2 linked regions of the Niveibacterium microcysteis genome follow. The protein of the gene in region 2 interacts with the protein of the main gene of each other region in a pairwise test. Links are inferred from orthologs where the notes say so. Each region holds a gene or a part of one and is shown on either strand. Other genes may lie near its edges. The genes, in order: JY500_RS16275 and ctaD.

Region 1 (12,481 bases), 3.0 Mb from region 2 along the record:
CGCGCCCGGATAGATCGCATCGAGGCCAATCTGCTGGCAACGGCGATTAGCGATGAATCGCAGGTACTCCTTGAACATTGACGCGTTCAGACCCAGCACGCCGCGCGGCATGGTGTCTTCGGCATAGCGGTATTCGAGCTCGACGCCACGCTGCATGAGCGTGCGGATCTCGTCGCGGAACGCCGGCGTCCACAAGTGTGGATTCTCGAGTTTGATGGTGTTGATGAGGTCGATGCCGAAATTGCAGTGCATCGACTCGTCACGAAGAATGTACTGGTACTGCTCGGCAGCGCCGGTCATCTTGTTCTGGCGGCCCAGCGCAAGAATCTGCGCAAAGCCAACGTAGAAGAAGAGCCCTTCCATGATGCAGGCGAAGACGATCAGCGAACGCAACAACTGCTGATCTGCTTCAGGCGTGCCGGTCTTGAAATTCGGATCGGTGAGTGTCTCGATGAACGGGATCAGGAACTCGTCCTTCGCACGGATCGTCGGGATCTCGTGATAGGCGTTGAAGATCTCGCCCTCGTCGAGTCCGAGCGACTCGACGATGTATTGGTAAGCATGCGTGTGGATCGCCTCTTCGAAGGCCTGGCGCAGCAGAAACTGGCGGCACTCCGGTGCGGTGATGTGGCGATAGGTGCCCAGCACGATGTTGTTGGCGGCAAGCGAATCGGCAGTGACAAAGAACCCGAGGTTGCGCTTGACGATACGCCGCTCGTCCTCGGTGAGGCCGTTCGGGTCCTTCCATAGCGCGATGTCGCGCGCCATGTTCACCTCTTGCGGCATCCAGTGATTCGCGCAGGTCGCGAGGTACTTCTCCCACGCCCACTTGTACTTGAACGGAACGAGTTGATTGACGTCGGTCGCACCGTTGATGACGCGCTTGTCTGCGACGTTGATACGACGCGCTTCGTCATGCGTTGCCACCGAAGACGATACCCCTGCCTCAGCCACGCGGGGCTGGGTGCGATTTGCAGAAATGAGGTCGTCGTCAAAATTCAGCATGCCAATATCCTTTAGTTCAATTTTCCGATTCGATCAACAAAATTCTGCAAGCAGATGATTCGCGGAGAAGCCCGGCTGGCGCGGCTTTCCGCGAAGTTGTGCGTCACCCGAAAGAGATCGCTCCGCGGAAACCCGCATGAATGCTTGCTCTCCGGACGACGCCCTGAAAGCCTTGCTGCGTGCGCCTCTCCAAGAATCGTTGTTGCAAAGAGCAAACACACTGCGCAGCAATCGCACGATTTTTTCGACAGCGCGACGACAGTTCACTCGCGACAAAACCTCGATGCAGATGCACGGCAATGCGCAACGATCCGGTGATGCGCCGCGCGACATGTCGGTCGCGCGGCGTGCCTCAATCACCGCAATGCGTCGTTACTGACAGGCTTCGCAATCAGGGTTGTCGATGCTGCAGAACTTCGCGGGTTCGGACACCGCTTCCGCAGCCGCCGCACTCACGCCACCACTGACGGGCACCGCGTTCAACTCGCCGCCACGGCCGGTCGACTTCTCGGCCGACGTCGCGCCGAGCGCGCGCAGGTAGTAGGTGGTCTTCAGGCCTCGCAGCCACGCGAGCTTGTAGGTTTCATCGAGCTTGCGGCCCGAGGCGCCGGCCATGTAGATGTTCAGCGACTGAGCCTGATCGATCCATTTCGCGCGCCGCGCGGCGCATTCGACGATCCACTTCGGTTCGATCTCGAACGCGGTGGCGTAGAGCCGGCGCAGCTCGTCCGGAATGCGGTCGATCTTCGCGAGCGAACCGTCGAAGTACTTGAGGTCGGCGACCATCACCTCGTCCCACAAGCCGAGCTTCTTCAGATCGCGAACCAGCGACTCGTTGGCGATCGTGAACTCCCCCGAGAGGTTCGACTTCACGTAGAGGTTCTGGTACGTCGGCTCGATGCAGGCGTCGACGCCGATGATGTTGGAGATGGTCGCAGTCGGCGCGATCGCCACGCAGTTGGAGTTGCGCATGCCGACCTCGCCGATGCGGCGCCGCAGCGCGTCCCAGTCCAGCGTGCTGGAGGTATCGACTTCCAAGTAGCCGCCACGCTCGTCGGCCAGCAGCTTGAGGCTGTCGAGCGGCAGTATGCCGCGGTCCCACAGCGAGCCACGGAAGCTCGAATAACGGCCCCGCTCCTCGGCCAGATCGGTCGAGGCCCAGTAGGCGTAGTAGCACACCGCTTCCATCGAACGATCGGCGAAGGCGATCGCATCCTCCGAGGCGTAGGGGATGCGCTTGGCGTGCAGGCAGTCCTGGAAGCCCATGATACCGAGGCCGACCGGGCGGTGCTTGAGGTTCGAGTTACGCGCCTTGCCAACCGCGTAGTAGTTGATGTCGACCACGTTGTCGAGCATCCGCATCGCGGTGCGGATGGTGCGGCGCAGCTTGTCGTGATCGAGCTCGCCATCCTTGCCCAGGTGCGCGAGCAGGTTCACCGAGCCGAGGTTGCACACTGCGATCTCGGTGTCGGAGGTGTTCAGCGTGATCTCGGTGCAGAGGTTGCTCGAATGCACCACGCCGACATGCTGCTGCGGCGAGCGGATGTTGCACGGGTCCTTGAAGGTGATCCACGGATGCCCGGTCTCAAACAGCATCGTCAGCATCTTGCGCCACAGCTGCAGCGCCGGCATGCGGCGGAACAGCTTGATGTCGCCGCGGTCCGCACGGCGCTCGTACTCGACGTAGGCTTCTTCAAAGGCACGGCCGAACTTGTCGTGCAGACCGGGCACATCAGAGGGCGAGAACAGCGTCCACTCGGCACCTTCCATGACCCGCTTCATGAACAGATCCGGAATCCAGTTCGCGGTGTTCATGTCGTGCGTGCGACGGCGGTCGTCGCCGGTGTTCTTGCGCAGCTCGAGGAACTCCTCGATATCGAGGTGCCAGGTTTCGAGATACGCGCAGACAGCGCCCTTGCGTTTGCCACCCTGGTTCACCGCGACCGCGGTGTCGTTCACGACCTTGAGGAAGGGGATCACGCCCTGGCTCTTGCCGTTGGTGCCCTTGATGCGCGCGCCGAGTGCGCGCACCGGCGTCCAGTCGTTGCCGAGGCCGCCGGCGAACTTCTGCAGCAGCGCGTTTTCCTTGATTGCCTGGTAGATGTCGTCGAGGCTGTCATCCACGGTGGTCAGGTAGCAGGACGAGAGCTGGGAATGCAGTGTGCCGGCGTTGAACAGCGTCGGCGTCGAGCTCATGAAGTCGAACTGCGAGAGCACGTTGTAGAACTCGATCGCACGCGCCTCGCGGTCAATCTCGCCCAGCGCCAAGCCCATCGCGACGCGCATGAAGAAGACCTGCGGCAGCTCGATACGACGCTCCTCGATGTGCAGGAAGTAGCGGTCGTAGAGCGTCTGCAGGCCGAGGTAGCCGAACTTCAGGTCACGGTCGGCGACGATCGCCGCGCCCAGGCGCGCGAGGTCGAACTGCGCGAGCTTCGGGTCGAGCAGTTCAGCCTCGATACCCAGCTTCACGTAGCGCGGGAAATACTCCGCGTAGCGCGTGGCCATTGCGGCGTGGGCAACTTCCTCGCCCAGCACCTCGTCGCGAATCACATGCAGTTGCAGCCGTGCGGTGACGTAGTCGTAGGCCGGTTCCTTCTCGATCAGCGTGCGGGCGGCTAGGATCAGCGCCTTGCGCACTTCGTCCAAAGGCACGCCGTCGTAAAGGTTGCGCAGTGCGCCTTCGAGGATCGCCTCGGGCTGCACCTGCTCGCCAAGGCCAGCGCAGGCGGCCGCAACCAGATCGGCGAGCTCGGCGCGGTCCAGCGGCCTGCGTTCGCCGCGGTGCGTGACATGCAACGCCGCGGCCGGCGGCGTTGCCTTCGCCTTCTGCGCACGCTCGGCAGCGCGCTTTTCGCGGTACAGCACATAGGCGCGCGCGACGTCGTGCTCGCCCGAACGCATCAGCGCAAGTTCGACCTGATCCTGGATGTCTTCGATGTGGAACGTGCCGCCGTGCGGCTGGCGACGCACCAGTGCGCGCACGACCTGTTCGGTAAGGCTGCCGACCACCTCGCGCACACGCGCCGAGACGGCGCCATGAGAACCCTCGACGGCGAGGAAGGCCTTGGTGACCGCAACCGCAATCTTGGACGGCTCGAATCCGACCACCGCTCCGTTACGGCGAATGATCTTGTAATCGGCATAGCGTTCCGCCTCGCTGGCGGCATCATGCGGCAGCGCGGATAGCGCCGGGTTGGCGACCGCTTCGTTGGCGATGACCTGCATCGATCTCTCCTGTTGTCGGGGTTGCCTGGAAAACTGCTCCGGCAGCGCACTCGGTTATTGACCTACTAGATCTAGTATGACGATCCATATACCCGACTAATTCTAGTTACCTCACCCCATTTCATGCAAGAAACAAAATTGTCGCGATGCGACAAGAACAAGCACCGTGCGGGCCTCAAACGCTGCAGCCATGAGGCGTGTAAAGCCCTCGCGCGGCGCGATAAAACGGCGAACAAAATGGGTAATCAGCGCAGAAGCGTGGCGAGCAACGGCCAGTCGAAGAAGGGACCGGGGTCTGTCTTGCGCCCAGGGGCAATGTCGCAATGCCCGGCGATGTCGCTGATCGGATGGCGCCGTACGATGGCACGGATCAGCTCTGCCAAGGCGGGGTACTGCGCTGCGTCGAAGGGCTGCGTGTCGCTGCCTTCAAGCTCGATACCGATCGAAAAATCATTACAGCGTTCGCGGCCACCCCAGCTCGATACACCTGCGTGCCATGCGCGCTGGATGGTCGGCACGAACTGCTCGATGCAGCCGTCTCGCCGAATCAGGAAATGTGATGACACGCGGAGATGGTGAATGCCCGCATAGTACGGATGGGCGAGTGGGTCGAGGCAGTTGGTGAACAACTGCTCTACGCCCGGACCACCGAAGCACTCCGGGGGCAGGCTGATCGCATGGATGACGATCAGATCGATGGTGCAGCCCGCCGGGCGGGCGTCAAAATTGGGCGACGCGACGAAGCGCGCATCGGGAAGAAAACCCTCCGCATCGATGCCCTTCAGCGTCGGCTTGGCGGGGGTCGGTGAACTCGCGATCGGCTCACCGCGCAGCTTCAGGAACACCGCCGATTACTCCTTCATCCCCAGCCGCTCCATGCGGTAGCGCAGCGAACGGAAGGTCACGCCCAGAAGCCGCGCCGCGGCCGTGCGGTTGCCATCGGTCTTGGCGATGGCTTCGTTGATGGCCTGGCGCTCGACGCGGTCGAGATAGTCCTGCAGGGATTCCCGCTCCAGGGCAACGCCGCCACCCGGAATGCCGTGCGGACCGGCCTCCTCCTCGCGCGGTTCGAGGTGAAGATCCTCGACCGTAATGCATTGGCCGCCATGCAAGGCCAACGCGCGTTCAAGAATGTTCTCCAGTTCGCGCACGTTGCCCGGGAATGCATAGGCCAACAAGGCGGCGTTCGCAGCGGCGTCAACACGCGGCACAGGCAAGCCCGCCTCCTGGGCCAATCGCCCAAGCAAGGCATCGACCAGGGCCGGGATGTCCTCACGCCGCTCGCGCAGCGCTGGCATGCGCAGTTCAATGACGTTGAGGCGGTAGAACAGATCCTGCCGGAACCGCCCTTGATCCACGAGCTCCTTCAGATTGCGGTGCGTCGCGCTGATGATGCGCAGATCCACCGGCTGCTCGGCCGTGTCGCCGACACGGCGCACACGCTTTTCCTGGATAGCACGCAGAAGCTTTACCTGCATGGGCAACGGCAGGTCACCCACTTCATCGAGGAACAAGGTGCCCCCGTTGGCTGCCTGGAAGAAGCCATCGCGGTCAGCATCCGCGCCGGTAAAAGCTCCCTTGCGATAGCCGAAGAACTCGCTCTCCATGAGATTTTCGGGAATCGCTCCGCAGTTGACCGCAACGAAGGGCTTCGCGGCACGCGGGCCGTATTCGTGAATCAGGCGCGCCGCGCGCTCCTTGCCGCTGCCCGACTCACCGCTGATATAGACCGGCGCCTGACTGCGCGCCAAACGTTCGATCATGCTGCGCACTTGCAGCATGGTGGGCGACTCGCCGGTCAACGAACTGGCGCCGACCGGGCGTGATTCACTCGCGCGCTTCGGCAGATCGAAGACCGATTTGACCAGGGCTCGCAGTTGTTCAAGCGAAACGGGTTTGGAGAGGTAGTCGAAGGCCCCCTCCTTCAACGCGGTGACTGCGTTCTCCATGCTGCCGTAGGCCGTGATCACCGCCACTGGCAGTTCTGGATGGTGCTGCGCAATTTCTCGCACCAGTGTGAGGCCATCGCCGTCCGGCAGGCGCATGTCGGTCAAGCACAGCTTGTAGCGGTGCTCCGCCAGCAATGCGCGCGCGTCGGCCAGCGTTCCAGCCGCGTCGGCACCAAGCCCCATGCGCAGAAGCGTCAGCTCCAGCAATTCACGGATATCCGCCTCGTCATCGACAATCAGTACCGCTGCATCGATGTGGCTGCGTCGCTCACTTGCACTGCTCATGCAACCCCCTTGGCCATCAATCGGAAATGCGCGCCACCGCGAGATTCGCAGAGCTCAAGTTCGGCCGCATTGGCCTGCGCCAACTCTCGCGCAATATAGAGCCCAAGCCCGGTACCGCGTGGATCGGACGTAAAGAAGGGTTCAAACACCCGTGAGCGCGACTCCGGCGGCACGCCGGGACCATCGTCCACGACTTCGAGCATGACCTGGTCTTCACCGCCCGCGAGCACCTGGATTCTCACGCTGCCCGGCGCGCCGCTCGCAAAACGGCGAGCGTTGCCAAGCAGGTTCCAAAGAATCTGCTGCAGGTGAATACGGTCGAAGCGCACGCGCAACGCCGCATCGCCCTCCAATTCGACAAGCGCCGGATCGAGCCCCTCGTAGCTGACCTGTTCATCCAAGAAGGTGCGGGCGAAGGCAAGCAGTGGAATGGTCTCCGGGGTCGCGCGATCGCGGCGCCCAAGTTCCAGCACGTCGCGCACCATGCGATCGATGCGCCGCGTGTTGTCGTGGATGATGCGCGTCAGGCGCTGCTGCATCTCGGCGCGCTTCTCTTCGCCAAGGAGTTCGCTGGCGTGGCTGATCGCCGCCAAGGGGTTGCGGATCTCGTGCGCGATCCCGCCGGTCAGGCGCCCGAGTGCCGCAAGCTTGATTTGCTGTGCCTCGCGCTCGATGCGCTCAAGATCTTCAAGATAGACAATCGTATCGCCTTGCTCGCCCAATCGCAGGGTGCGCACGCGCACCTGGCTGCCGGCCTCGCCAACGCGAACCTCCGCGTCGCCACTCACCACCGCAGCCGCAAGCTCGGGGGACAGTACGTCAATCGGTAGGCCAATATGGGGCAAATCCCCCAACAACTCGGCCGCCTTGCGATTGGCCTGCATCACCACGCCATCGGCGCCGAGCACGAGCACACCATCGTGCAGATCGGCAATGATCTGCTCGTTCACGCGCTCCTGACGACGCAGCGCAGCACCGCGCTGATGGGCAAGCGCTTCGTTGGCCAGCGCGCGGGTCGCCAGCAGGCGCGCCACGGTCGCAACTGCAAAAAAGCCAATGCAGACAAAACCCACCGCGGTGATGTCGGCAACCGCCTCGCTGTCGAGAGTCAGCGAACGCAGGCCTTGCACCGCGAGCACCGCCACAGAGGCCAAGGACGCATAGAAGAAGACCAGGCGCCCTTCGCCGAGCAGTCCGCCGGCAGCAACCACCACCATCATCATGTAGGGCAGGCCACCCTTGTGACCTCCGCCTAGGTACATCAGCGCACTGAGCGCCACGATATCGATCGTGATGTGGGTGTTCACCACCCACTCGAAGGGTGCCCGCGTTGCGCGCAGGAAGTAGAGCAGGATCACCGCCGCCAATAGGTAACCCGCAACAACCCAAGTCCACTCGCCGCTACTGCTTTCCAGCAAGAAAAGGCGACCAATGAAGATCAAGCCGCACGCAACGATCAGGCGGTAGAGGCTGTAGTAGCGCAGCGATTCCCAGCGCGATTCAGCGGGCTGCCAGGCATGTGGCATGCCGGCCCCCATCAGGCGCGCGGGCCGAGTTGGCGGTGCGCGTCGCTGCAGTAGAAGTGGCCGCCCTCCATCACACCCTCGCTTTCCGGCACATGCAGGCCGCACTGTGCGCAAGCCGTGATGCGTTCGGGTTCGGCCGGTGGCTGTGGGGCCGGATTGCCGCGGCGGGGACGCGATGCGCCACCATCGAATTTGCGGCGCAGCAACCAGATAGCAAGGATGCCCAGCAGGAAGAGGAGTATTTTGCCCACGTCAGGCGCCCCATCGCGATGCAGAAGCCGCCGAGTTTACCACCCGGTGCATGGGCGCTCAGAGGGCTGCAAGGCGCGCGGCCGCAGCATCCAGTGTCGCGTCCTGCTTGGCGAAGCAAAGCCGCACGATGCGTTCGTCGCGGGGCTCGCGCGAAAACACCGAAACCGGAATGGCCGCTACGCCGGCTTCGCGCGTGAGCCATTCGGCGAACGCAACGTCCGGCAGATCGGAGATCGCACGGTAGTCGACCAGCTGAAAGTAGGTGCCAGCGCACGGCAGCAGGCGCAGCCTGCTTGTGGCCAACTGTGCGCGCAGGCGATCGCGCTTCGTCTGGTAAAACGCGGCCAGCCCCCGCCAGGTCTCTGGCCGCCCCGCAACCGTCGCAAAGGCGGCTTGAGCCGGACTGTTCACGGTGAAGACGTTGAACTGGTGCACCTTGCGGAATTCGGCCATCAGCGCTGCCGGGCCAAAGACGTAGCCGACTTTCCAACCGGTGACGTGATAGGTCTTGCCAAAGCTCGACACGCCGATCGCCCGGCACGCGAGCGCTGGATGGCGGGCAACACTCTGGTGTTCGGCGCCGTCGAAGACCATGTGCTCATAGACCTCGTCGGACAGCACACAGACGCGCGACCCATCGAGTAGCGCAGCGAGCTGCAGCATGTCTTCCCGCGGCCAGATCGAGCCCGTCGGGTTGTGCGGTGTATTCACGATCACCAGCCGCGTGCGCGGGCTCAGTGCTGCCTTGAAGGCATCCCAGTCCGGACGCCAGTCCGGTGCACGCAGCGGGATCCCCCGCAATTGCGCGCCCTGCAACCGCACTGCCGGGCCGTACGCGTCATACGCCGGCTCGAACACGATGACCTCGTCGCCCGGCTGCACCAGCGCGGCAATGGCTGTGAACAGGGCCTGTGTCGCGCCCGCCGTCACCGTGATCTCGGACTCGGGCTCATACCGCGCGCCGTATTCGCCCTCCAGCTTGTGCGCGATCGCTTCGCGCAGCGCCGGCAAGCCGGCCATCGGCGGGTACTGGTTATGGCCGGCAGCAATGGCCTCTGACACCGCGGCGGCGAGCGCGGGATCGGGCGAGAAGTCCGGAAAGCCTTGCGACAGGTTGATCGCGCCGCAAGCCTGAGCGAGCCGCGACATCACGGTAAAGATGGTGGTGCCCACATCGGGCAACCGGCTATCGATCGGAACTGGAGTATCCAAACCAACTCTCCTCGCACGCTAGAGCCGCAAGTCTATTCCGGCGTAAGCTTGCGCAGGAGCCTCAAGTCGCGGGCTACGCGTCCGTAGACGTGAGAAGAGAGGCTCTGAATCGGCAAAGAGCCCTACCACACCGGGGAGATAGCGGTGACCGATCTTTTGGCGGCGGATGACGAGCTGGTCTTTGCGCCGGAAGGCGATGACGATGTCGAACATGGCGCGGCGGCGGTATGGCGCGTTCTGATCGTCGACGATGACCAGGATGTTCACGCATCGACGGAGCTCGCACTCAAGGGCACACCGATCCTCGGGCGCCCGCTGGAGTTCCTGCACACCTACAGCGCCGCCGAAACGGTGCAGTTCCTGCGGCGCGAGCAGGACATTTCGGTGATCCTGCTTGATGTGGTGATGGAAAGCGAGAACGCCGGCCTGAACCTCGTGCACATCATCCGCGAAGAACTGGGCCTGCAGGAAACGCGCATCGTGCTGCGCACCGGGCAGCCCGGCTATGCGCCGGAAATCCAGGCGATCCGCGATTACGACATCAACGACTACAAGACCAAGTCCGAACTCACCCACACGCGGCTCTACACCACGCTGACGGTTGCGATCCGGTCCTACGACCAGATCCGCGCGATCAACGCGAACCGCCGCGGGCTGGACATGATCGTGCGAGCCAGTGGCGAGCTGATGGAGCTGCGTGGCATCCAGGGCTTCGCCGCCGGTGTCATCACGCAACTTGCGGCCCTGCTGCGGCTACCGCCCGAGGGGCTGATCTGTGCGCAGGAAAACGGCAGCGGCGACGACGGTGTTCAGGTCGTTGCGGCCGGAGGCAAGTTCAGCGGGCTGATCAACCAATCGATCCGCGACATCCCGGATCGTGTGGTGCGGGAGCACCTCAACCGCGCCCTCGCATCGGGCAAGAACCAATACGACCAGGGCTCCACAACGCTGTTGCTCAACGGCTCGGGTCGCCGAATCGCCGTCTATCTGGAAAGCACGCACGCGATCGAGGAAATCGACCGCCACCTGCTTGAGGTGTTCTGCACCAACATTGCCGCCGGTTTCGAAAACACCGCCCTGTTCAGCCGCCTGCAGAACATCGCCTACGTCGACGCCCTTACCAGCCTGCCCAACCGGGTGCGCTTCCTTCAGTGCATTGACGAGCGCCTGCAGGGCAACCGCAAGAACGAATCGACCGTCGCGCTGGTCGACATCGACGAGTTTGCCGAGACCAACGACGCACTCGGGCACAAGTTCGGTGACAAGCTGCTGCTGGCCGTCGCCCTTCGTCTGCGCGACCGGATGCCCGGCGCCATCGTCGCGCGGATCGCCGGCGATACCTTCGGCATCCTCGGCGAAGTGTCGGTGGTCACGCCGGCAGCACTCTCCGCTGTCTTCGCCGACCCGTTTATCGTCGATGAGCAGGAGATCGTGATCTCCGCAACGCAAGGTTATTTGCTGCTGCGCGAGGCAGACGGCAGCAGCGCGGACGCCTTGAAGAACACCAACCTCGCTCTCAAGCGGGCAAAGAGCCGGCACCGTGGGGAACACAGCTTCTTCACGCGCGACATGAACGTCGAGATCGAGGAGCGGGTCAAGCTGCTCCACGGCCTGCGCAGTGCATTCGACAACGAACGCCTGTTCCTGATGTACCAGCCGCAGGTTCGTATCGAGAGCGGCGAGCCGGTCGGCGTCGAAGCGCTGATCCGCTGGCGGGGTGACGATGGCCGCTTCATCCCGCCCGATCGCTTCATTCCGCTCGCCGAACACTCGGGCCTGATCGTCAATATCGGCAACTGGGTCATGCGCCTGGCGTGCTACGAACAGGTCAAGATCGCCGCTGCCGGCTTCCCGAACGTGCAGATGGCGGTCAACGTATCGCTGGCGCAGTTCCGCCATCAGGACTTCATCAATCAGGTCAGATCGGCACTGGCCGATACCGGCGCGGTCGCCCACCAGATCGAGCTTGAGATCACCGAGTCGATGGCCATGGAGGACGCAGATTTTGTCGCCGGCAAGCTCAACGAGCTGGCACAGCTTGGCGTCAAGGTCGCCATCGACGATTTCGGTACGGGCTTCTCTTCGCTTTCCTACCTGCAACGACTGCGCGTCGATCGACTGAAGATCGACCGCTCCTTCGTGAAGGACTTGTGCACGAACCAGCGGTGCCGCCAGGTCGCGGAAATGGTGATCCAGCTCAGCCGGAAGCTCGGCCTGGGGGTGATCGCCGAGGGCGTTGAAGAGGCCGACCAGGCCAAGGTACTGCTGGGGCTGGGCTGCCCGGATGCACAAGGCTACCTGTACGCCCGCCCGATGGAGCCCGAGGCGCTGCACGACTGGCTCGCAGAGCGCCGCGCACGCGGCTGAACCGCTGGCGGTTTGACCTGACGGCTTGCCCCGCTTGGCGCGAGCGGCCATCATCGGCGCATGGAACTCGCTCCCCTGATACCGCTCGACGGCGCGATTGCCGTCATCGACCAGACCCGTCTGCCCTTCGCCCGAACCACCCGCACGCTTGCCAATCTGGAAGCCTGCGCGCTAGCCATCGAGACCATGGTGGTCCGCGGCGCGCCGCTGATTGGCGCCACGGCCGCGTTCGGCGTCGCCATCGCGATGCGGCACGACACCAGCAACGACGCGCTCGAAGCTGCGCTGACGCGCCTCGGCCGCACCCGCCCAACAGCCGTCAACTTGCACTGGGCGCTCGCCCGCATGGCAACCAAGCTTCGTCCGCTGACTCCGGACCTACGAAGCGCAGCAGCCTGGCGCGAAGCGCTCGCGGTTCACGCCGAAGACATCGCCGCCAACCGCGCGCTGGGCGAATATGGCCGCTCGCTGCTCGCCCGCCACGCCGAAGGGCTCGATCGCCCGCTGCGGGTCATGACCCACTGCAACGCCGGAGCGCTTGCCACCTGCGGCTGGGGCACGGCCCTCGCGCCAATCTATCTCGCGCATCAAGCAGGTCTGTCGATCGAAGTCTGGGTCAGCGAAACACGGCCCCGCAACCAGGGCCTGCTCACCGCG
Region 2 (9,129 bases):
CCCCAGCGCCCACCGATCATGATCCAGCGGCCATAGTGGAAGGGCGCAAAGCCCCAGGGGGCGTCGTCGATCCAGGTCCAGCCCCAAGGTGCCACCCACGCCCAGTGGCCGTAACGGTAAGGCGCCCAACCGGGCGCCACCGCCACCGGGTACCACAGCGGGCCGTAGCGGCTGTCTTCCTCCCAGCGGCCGTGACCATCCAGCGCTTCGATGCCGGTCATCTCGGGCGACACATAGCGGCTCGACGCAAGCCGATCCTGTTCGCGGTCACGACGCTCGGCCCATTCATCAAAGCTGCTGCGACCAGCTTCTTCCGACGCCACAAGGCGCAGCGCTACCGCATCCAACTCAACGCGTTGGCCGGCAAGCACGGTAAGCCGCTCGGCAATTCCGCTGACACGCGCACGGCCGGCAAACACGGAGACCCAGGCACGGCGTGAGCCAGGGTCGTACTCCAGAGCATAGTCGCCCGCGCGTTGCGCCTCGACACGCACACCACCGGCACTCATCACGAGCTGATCGTCATCCGGCAGGCTGCGCAGGCGCACACGTGCCACGCCGCGTCGCACTTCAAGCGCGATGGCTGCATCGTCGACGCGGTCAAAATTGAGTTGTGAATCGGCATCCAGCCGAACCGAAGTACTCCCGATACGGACTTCTGCGCGACCATCCGTCGCGGTCCAGAGCCCGATGCCGGACGTTACCGGCATGTTCACATTGATCGGTGCCCAGTCCTGACTATCGGCTGTCCATGCCTCGATCCGACCTTCGACATAGCTGACCCGGCCGACCCGCCCCGGCGGGTCCGGCACCTCGGCCGATGCCTGCGCCATGAGGCAGAGCGCGCCGATGAGCGCACACACCCAACGCAAGCCGCCGTCTGCTCGCCACTCCCGCATGAAAGCCCCCAACGCGCCGCGCGCGTACCAGAATCGCCACGCCGACTTGGCGGGCGTACACGCTCAACGCCTCACTGTTCAGCGTAGCTGACGGCGGCGGGGCTGCGAGTTGTAACAGTCGGTGAAGCTTACTTGCCCGCGATCAGGAGGCGCAGATCGTCGGCGATGTTCTGCGGTGTCTCGCCGTGGCGGATGTACAGCCGCAAACGACCCTGCGGATCGTAGGCATAGGTGCCGGCAGTGTGATCCACCGTGTAGTTGCCGCCCGCGATGTCCCCCTGCTTCTGCGCGAAGATGCGGAAGTCTTTCATCACACGCTCGGTCGTTGCGGCATCACCCCGCAGGCCGAGGAAAGTGGGGTGGAAGGCGGGCATGTATTCGGACAGCAGTTGCTGGGTATCGCGCTCCGGATCAACCGTGACGAAGACCACCTGCAGGCGCTCGCCATCGGCCCCCAGCAGCTTCACGACCTGAGCCATCGTCGAGAGATTGGTCGGGCAGACGTCCGGGCATTGGGTGTAGCCAAAGAAGACGGTGACCGCCTTGCCCTTGAATTCGGCGAGCGTGCGCGGTTTGCCATGCTGGTCGGTCAGCGTAAAGGCTTTCGCATAGTCCGCCCCGGTGATGTCGGTGGCGTGGAATTTCGGGGCGTCAGAAACGCCGCAGCCGCCTAACAGGGCGGCTGCGAGCACGGCAAGAAAGCGGCGGCGCATCACAGGTAGTGGTCGATCAGCAGGGCGGCGAACAGCGCTGAAAGATACACGATCGAATAGCGGAAGGCGCGCCGCGCCAGTGCGTCCGAGTAGTCCACCCAGAGTCGCCAGCCATAGCGGATGAAGCCAGCGCCCAGACCGACAGCGGCGACGAGGTAGGGCAAGCCGCTCATCTTGGTCGCATACGGCAGCAGCGTTACCGCGAACAGGATCAGGGTGTAGAGCAGCACCTGCAAGCGGGTGTATTCCGAACCGTGGGTTACCGGCAGCATCGGCAAACCGGCGCGGGCGTACTCCTGGGTCCGGTACAAGGCGAGCGCCCAGAAGTGAGGCGGCGTCCAAGCGAAGATGATCAGGAACAGGAGGCAGGCATCGGCCGAGACCTCACCGGTCACCGCGGCCCAGCCGAGCACCGGCGGCATCGCCCCCGATGCGCCACCGATCACGATGTTCTGCGGTGTGTAGGGCTTCAGCAGCACGGTGTAGATCACCGCATAGCCGACGAAGGTCGCGAGTGTCAGCCACATGGTCAGGGGGTTGACCGCCTGCCACAGCACGGTCAGACCGAAGCCGCCCAGCAGGCCCGAGAACGCCAGCGTCTCAGCCGGTGTCAGCACGCCGCGCGGCAGCGGTCGTGCGCGCGTGCGCGCCATCACGGCGTCGATCTTCTGCTCGATGAGGCAATTGATCGCGGCCGCCGCGCCAGCCACGCAAGCGATCCCCAGCGTGGCGGCGATCACCGTCGCGGCATTGGGTAGCCCCCCTGGCACCGCGAGGAACATGCCGATCACCGCGCAGAACACGATCAACAGGTTGACGCGGAATTTCGTCAGCGCACCGAAGGCGCGCAAACGATCGGCCAGTGGCTGAGCAAATTCAAGCGAGAGCGTTCTCATTCAGGCACCTCCCCCGACGCACCACCACGGCACGCGGCCGCACGGCGTGATTGATCCGGACCATCACCAGCACCAGCACCAAAGCGCCGGCGTTATGCATCACCGCAAGCGGCAGTGGCAGGCTCAACAGTACGTTGGCCGCACCGAGCGAAATCTGCAGCACCAGCGCTGCAAGCAGCAGCGCACCGAGCCCGCGCGTTGCGGTACGCCGCAGCAGCGCAATCGCCAGCGCGGCAAGCAAGGCCCCCGCCACCAGCGCTCCGCCACGATGACTCAGGTGAATCGCGGTCAACGCCGCGTTTGAGAGCAGATCACCGCTGGCTGTCATGCCCAGTTCGCGCACGAGGTGGAACGCATTGTGGAAGTCGGTCTCCGGCCACCACTGGCCGTGACAGGTTGGCAGATCGGCGCACGCCAGTGCCGCGTAGTTCGTGCTCACCCAGCCGCCGAGAACGACCTGGCACGCAAGCGCGAGAAACGCAGCTCGGGCAAGCCAGGCTTGCGCCGGCGGTACGTCGATGCGGCGCAAGCCCGCCAGCCGGCAGGCAAGCCACGCGAGCAGCGCCGCGGTGGTCATGCCGCCGATCAGGTGACCGCTGACAATCGCGGGTTTCAGCAGGAGCGTGACCGTCCATTTGCCCAGGAGCCCCTGAAAGATCACCACGCCAACAATGGCCGCAGCAAGACCCAGCGGCGCGCCCTCGCGACGGCGGCGCCAGGTCAGCATCGCAATGCCGAGGATCATCAGACCAAGCGTTGCCGCCAGATAGCGATGAACCATCTCCTTCCAGGCCTTGGGCATCGACACCGGCCCCTGTGGCGCGTCGGCCTGCGCGGCAGAGATCGCTTCGGCCGCGTGATGCGGACTCAATTGGCCATAGCAACCGGGCCAATCCGGGCAGCCGAGACCCGCATCCGACAGCCGGACGTAGGCGCCCAGCACGATCACGATGCAGGCCAGAGAGAGGGCGGCGAGAACGAGTCTGCGCAACATGCCGTTCAGCCCAGCCGCGAGTACTTCAGGATGCGGGTCAGATCCTTGATGATCCGCTTCGGCTCAGGCTGTGCCGGGTAACGCATCATCCGGTTGCCCAGCGGGTCGACCATCTCGATCCGCCCTGCTGGCGCCGCGGCGGCCTCGGCGCGCACCACGCGCAGCCCCGGATGCTCTGCGAGCAATTCGGCACTGGGCGCGCTGCCGTCGGTCACGAGCCAGACCCGCTCGACGCGCTCCATCTCCTTGCCCTGTGCTGTGCGCACCTGACGCATGATCCAGAGGTCGTGCCGGCAGGCGGCGTCGCACGCCGCTGGCGCGGCGTAGACCATCACCCAGCGGCCCTTCAGGCTTGCAGGTTCGATCGCAGCGCCGCCGAGCTCGACCATTCGGCCCGGTTGCCACGGCGCTGGCTGCAGCAGCTCGCCGTAGTTGGCGCCCGTCGGCGCTCTGCCGAACCAGTAGAGCGTGTAGCTTGCGATGACCGGGGCGGCACAGACCGCGCCAATCAGCAGCAAGGTGCGGCGGGCGTCAGGCTTCATCACGTCGCAAACTCCTCCATCCAAACCACAGCGTCAGCCCCGCAGCGAGGGCTGCGAGCAAGAACCATTGCAGCGCGTACCCGCGGTGCTTCTCCGGCCCGAACGCAGGTGGCGCCCACTCGCGCACGAGGCCATCACCCACATTGCTTTCGAGTTGCAGCACCAGCGGGTAGACCTTTGCTGCGCCTGCCCACCGCTGCATCTGGGCAACATCGATGCGCGACCACAGCGCGTCGCGGGCATCGCCGCCCGCGAGCGTGTAGCCGCCGGTCGCAGGCTGCACCGCCACCCCGATCAGTGCCTGTGCCGCGCCGCTTGGCAATGACGGCAATGGCAACTGACGACGATCGCCCGGCATGGGCGCCCAACCCCTGTTTACGAACAGCCAGCTGCCGTCGGCGAGCGCGAGCGGCGTAAGCACATGGACGCCTGCGCGGCCGGCGTGGGTTCGGTTGTCGATCCAGACGGTGCGGTCGATCAACCACTTCCCGCTCACCACCACACGAGCGCCGTCGTAGTGCGCCGCGTCGGCAGACGGTGGTAGCGGCTGTGCCGAACCTGCTGCAGCATGGGCAGCGGCGAGCGCTGCCTTGAACTCGGCACGCTGCAATTGCCAGCGCCCCAAACCCAGACACAGCACGCAGAACGCCAGGCCAGTCAGCAGTGCCAGCGCGCGGCGCAGCGACGCACGCCGGCTGGCCGACGCCGCCGGGGCTGAACTACACTGCGTGACAACCATTCCGGAGTGAGACATGCGCGTTCTGGTGATCGTGTTTCTGGTGCTGATCGTGGCAAGCCTGGCTTCCGCGCTGGGCTTCCTGCTCAAGGACCGCGGTGCCGGTCAGCGCACCGCGATGGCCTTGTCGATTCGGGTTGGCATGTCCTTGCTGCTATTCCTGTTGCTGATGGCGAGCTATCACTTCGGCCTGATCAACGGCAGGCTCTGAGTCCCCCCGCAGTCAAAGCCAGTAGACGACGACGAACAGGAACAGCCACACGACGTCGACGAAGTGCCAGTACCAGGCCACCGCCTCGAAGGCGAAGTGGCGTTCTGCCGTGAAGTGCCCCTTGATGCTGCGTGCGAGGATCACGATCAGCATCGTTGCGCCGATCGTCACATGCATGCCGTGGAAGCCGGTGAGCATGAAGAAGGTGGAGCCATAAATGCCGGACGCCAGCGTGAGGTTCATCTCCGCGTAGGCATGGTGATACTCATACGCCTGCAGGCACAGGAAGATCACGCCGAGCAGCACGGTCAGCGCGAGCCCATTGATCAGCTGGCCGCGAGCGCCCTTCAACAATCCCCAATGCGCCCACGTCAGCGTGACGCCGGAACTGAGCAGGATCGCAGTATTGATGGCCGGAATACCCCACGCGGCCATCGGCGTGAAGGCCTCTTCCGCATAAGGGCCGGCATTGGGCCAGGCACTCTTGAACCCGTCCCACAGCATCGCGGACTTGCCGGAACCTAGCTCAGGCAAGGCCAGCACGCGAACATAGAAGAGCACGCCGAAGAAGGCCGCAAAGAACATCACCTCCGAAAAGATGAACCAGCCCATGCTCCAGCGGAACGAACGGTCGACCTGTGCGCCGTACTTGCCGCCTTCGGATTCGCGCACCACCTGGCCGAACCAGCCGAACAGCATGTAGATCAGCGTCGCGAAACCGGCCGCCACCATCCAAGAGCCAGGCGATACCCGGTTGAGCCACATCGCCGCACCCGCACCGATCAGCAACAAGGCGGCGGAGCCGAAGATCGGAAAGCGTGAGGGCTCGGGTACGAAATACTTTTCGAGCGTGGAGCTCATCTGTGCGTCTCCCTGTCGATGCTGTTTTATGTCGGCGCCTTCAAGGCGACGCCGTAACCCATGACACAACCATCACGAGTGTGAAGATGAACAACGCACCCGCGATCAAGCCCGCCACCACCACCGCAAGCGGATTCAGCGAACTCGCGTCTTGCTGATAATCCTGTCGTTTGCGCACACCGATGAACGACCACAACACCGCACGCAGCGTTGCCAGGAAGCCAGCCCGCGGCGTCGCCGTCACCCGGCCCGCCCCGCAGCGGCCACAGGCGCAGCGCCTTCCACCTCGAAGAAGGTGTACGACAAGGTCACGGTATTCACTTCAGCCGGCAGCGCCGCGTCCACCACGAAAACCACCGGCATGACTCGGCGCTCGTGTGGCGCCAGGGTCTGCTGCTGGAAACAGAAGCACTCGAGCTTCTTCACGTACTGCGCGGCGACGCGTGGCCCATAGCTCGGGATCGCTTGCCCCACCACCGTTTTGTCCGTGGTGTTCTCGAGCACGTAATCCACCCGCACCAGTGCGCCGGGGTGCGTGCTCACACTCGACTGCTGCGGCGAGAAGCGCCACGGCAACGCGTGGGTGTTGGCGTCGAACTCGACGATCAACGTGCGCGAGGCATCGACCTGGCTGTTGGCCGCCTGCGCATCCGCCTTCATCAGGCGATTGATGCCAGTGACCTCACAGATCGTGTTGTAGAACGGCACCAGAAGAAAGCCGAAACCGAACATCGCGACCGCAGCCACGGCCAGCCGCAGCAGCAGACGACGATTCTCGGAGGCGCGTTCCAGTGAGCTCATTGGTGGTTCTGCAGCCAGTACTTGAGCATCACGCCGAAGAAGAACACCAGGGCGATCGATCCCAGCCCCAGTGCCGTCTTCAGGTTGCTGCGCGTTGCGCTCCGCTTGGCCATGTTGCGACTCACTTGACCTGAGGCGGCTCTTCAAAGGTGTGGTACGGCGCCGGCGACGGCACCGTCCACTCAAGCCCCTCGGCACCATCCCAAGGCTTGGCTGCGGCCTTCTCGCCACCGCGCACACACTTGATGACCGTGAAGAGGAAGATCAGCTGTGAAAGCCCGAACCCGAAGGCGCCGATCGTGGCGATGGCATTGAAGTCCGCGAACATCGGGTTGTAGTCCGGAATGCGCCGCGGCATGCCGGCCAGGCCGAGGAAGTGCATCGGGAAGAAGGTGATGTTGAAGAAGATGATCGAGCACCAGAAGTGCAGCTTGCCGAGGCGCTCGTCATACATGTGCCCGGTCCATTTCGGCAGCCAGTAGTAGGCGCCGGAGAACAGCGCGAACAGTGAGCCGGCCACCAGCACATAGTGGAAGTGCGCCACGACGTAATACGTATCCTGGATCTGGATGTCGATCGGCGCGATCGCGCAGATCAGCCCGGTGAATCCGCCCATCGTGAACACGAACAGGAAGCCGACCGAGAACAGCATCGGCGCCTCAAAGGTCATCGAGCCGCGCCACATCGTCGCGACCCAATTGAACACTTTCACGCCCGTCGGCACCGCAATCAGCATCGTTGCGTACATGAAGAACAACTGGCCGGTCGCGGGCATGCCGGTCGTGAACATGTGGTGTGCCCACACCATGAAGGAGAGAATTGCGATCGACGCCGTCGCGTAGACCATCGAGGCATAGCCGAACAGGGGCTTGCGCGCAAAGGTCGGAATCACCTGCGAGACGATGCCGAAGGCCGGCAGGATCATGATGTACACCTCGGGGTGCCCGAAGAACCAGAACACATGCTGGTAGAGCACCGGATCACCGCCACCGGCCGCGTTGAAGAAGCTGGTACCGAAGTGCCGATCCGTGAGGATCATCGTCACGGCCCCCGCCAGCACCGGCATCACGGCGATCAGCAGGTAGGCGGTGATCAGCCAGGTCCAGCAGAACAGCGGCATCTTCATCAGCGTCATGCCAGGGGCGCGCATATTCAGCACCGTGACGACGATGTTGATGGCGCCCATGATCGAGCTGATGCCCATGATGTGGACCGCGAAGATCGCCATGTCCATGCCCATGCCCATCTGGATCGACAGCGGCGCGTAAAGCGTCCAGCCAGCCGCCGATGCTCCGCCCGGCACGAAGAACGACCCCACCAACAGGATCGCAGCCGGCGGCAACAGCCAGAAGCTCCAGTTGTTCATCCGCGCGAAGGCCATGTCGCTCGCGCCGATCATCAGCGGGATCTGCCAGTTCGCGAAGCCGACGAAGGCCGGCATGATCGCGCCGAATACCATCACCAGCCCGTGCATGGTGGTGAGCTGGTTGAAAAACTCCGGCTGCACCACCTGCAGGCCAGGTTGAAAGAGTTCGGCACGGATCGTCAGCGCCATCACGCCCCCGGAGAGGAACATGATGAAGCTGAAGATCAGGTACATCGTGCCGATGTCCTTGTGATTCGTGGTTTGAATCCAGCGCATCAACCCGCTCGGGTGATGGTGGTCATGTCCGTGTTCCAGGCCGTGTGGGACCGCACTCATGCTCTAGCTCCTGTCTCGGAATCGGTGCGTGATCAACCGGCCGCGGCCGTGTTGGCAGATGCCTGCGGGGCCGCGGGCTGCGCTTCAGCGGCCATGCGTTTCTTCTGCGCCGCAACCCATTCGGCGTACTTCGCAGCAGACACCACATGCACCTCGATCGGCATGAAGCCATGCTCCTTGCCGCACAGTTCGGCGCAGTTGCCGCGATACACGCCCTCCTTCTCGGCACGGAACCAGGTGTCGCGGATGAAGCCGGGGATCGCGTCCTGCTTCACGCCAAAGGCCGGCACCCACCAGGCGTGGATCACATCGTTCGCGGTGGTGAGGATGCGGATCTTCTTGCCCACCGGCACGACCACCGGGTTATCGACTTCGAGCAGGTAGTTGGCGCCCTTGGCCGCCCCGCCTTCGATCTGGTCGCGCGGCGTGGACAGCGTGGAGATGAAGCGCACGCCCTCGCCCTCGCCCTTGAGGTAGTCGTAACCCCACATCCACTGGTAGCCGGTGGCCTTGATCGTGATGTCCGGGTTTGACGTGTCCTTCATCGAGATCACCGTCTTCGTCGCCGGGTAGGCCATGCCGAGCAGAATCAGCACCGGCACGACAGTCCAGGCAATCTCGACCGCTGTGTTCTCGTGGAAATGGGCTGCAACCGCGCCCTTCGATTTGCGGTGCCGGAACACCGACCAGAACATCACGCCGAAGACACCGACGAAGATCACCAGGCAGATCACGAGCATCATCGAATGCATGCCGTAGATCTGTTCGGCAATG

What was found.
Region 1: the proteins of ctaD (region 2) and JY500_RS16275 interact in binary tests that used the Escherichia coli proteins (3 or more experiments, as listed by UniProt). The link is inferred for Niveibacterium microcysteis from one-to-one orthologs.

The regions. Positions count from the first base shown.
Region 1 is NZ_CP071060.1:3,573,116-3,585,596, forward strand. Bases 7,381-10,302 are described here. They hold JY500_RS16275 (methionine aminotransferase), read right to left. Parts: upstream 9,458-10,302; coding sequence 8,303-9,457; downstream 7,381-8,302. Other genes in these bases: JY500_RS16265 (sensor histidine kinase), read right to left, coding at 7,381-7,993; JY500_RS16270 (PP0621 family protein), read right to left, coding at 8,005-8,244; JY500_RS16280 (putative bifunctional diguanylate cyclase/phosphodiesterase), read left to right, coding at 9,602-10,302. In the rest of the region: JY500_RS16245 (ribonucleotide-diphosphate reductase subunit beta), read right to left, coding at 1-1,005; JY500_RS16250 (ribonucleoside-diphosphate reductase subunit alpha), read right to left, coding at 1,378-4,233; 1,6-anhydro-N-acetylmuramyl-L-alanine amidase AmpD, read right to left, coding at 4,479-5,009; JY500_RS16260 (sigma-54-dependent transcriptional regulator), read right to left, coding at 5,085-6,467; more of JY500_RS16265, read right to left, coding at 6,464-7,380; more of JY500_RS16280, read left to right, coding at 10,303-11,824; mtnA (S-methyl-5-thioribose-1-phosphate isomerase), read left to right, coding at 11,885-12,481. UniProt on the Escherichia coli protein: Shows aminotransferase activity with methionine and histidine as substrates, and to a lesser extent also with phenylalanine.
Region 2 is NZ_CP071060.1:617,688-626,816, reverse strand. What follows is about bases 6,066-8,988. They hold ctaD (cytochrome c oxidase subunit I), read right to left. Parts: upstream 8,356-8,988; coding sequence 6,775-8,355; downstream 6,066-6,774. Other genes in these bases: coxB (cytochrome c oxidase subunit II), read right to left, coding at 8,388-8,988; JY500_RS02840 (cytochrome c oxidase assembly protein), read right to left, coding at 6,093-6,653; JY500_RS02845 (DUF2970 domain-containing protein), read right to left, coding at 6,066-6,096. Outside these bases: JY500_RS02885 (FecR family protein), read right to left, coding at 1-899; JY500_RS02880 (SCO family protein), read right to left, coding at 1,028-1,612; cyoE (heme o synthase), read right to left, coding at 1,612-2,508; JY500_RS02870 (COX15/CtaA family protein), read right to left, coding at 2,489-3,502; JY500_RS02865 (hypothetical protein), read right to left, coding at 3,508-4,044; JY500_RS02860 (SURF1 family protein), read right to left, coding at 4,034-4,798; JY500_RS02855 (DUF2909 domain-containing protein), read left to right, coding at 4,797-4,991; JY500_RS02850 (cytochrome c oxidase subunit 3), read right to left, coding at 5,004-5,852; more of JY500_RS02845, read right to left, coding at 5,893-6,065; more of coxB, read right to left, coding at 8,989-9,129. UniProt on the Escherichia coli protein: Cytochrome bo(3) ubiquinol oxidase is the terminal enzyme in the aerobic respiratory chain of E.coli that predominates when cells are grown at high aeration.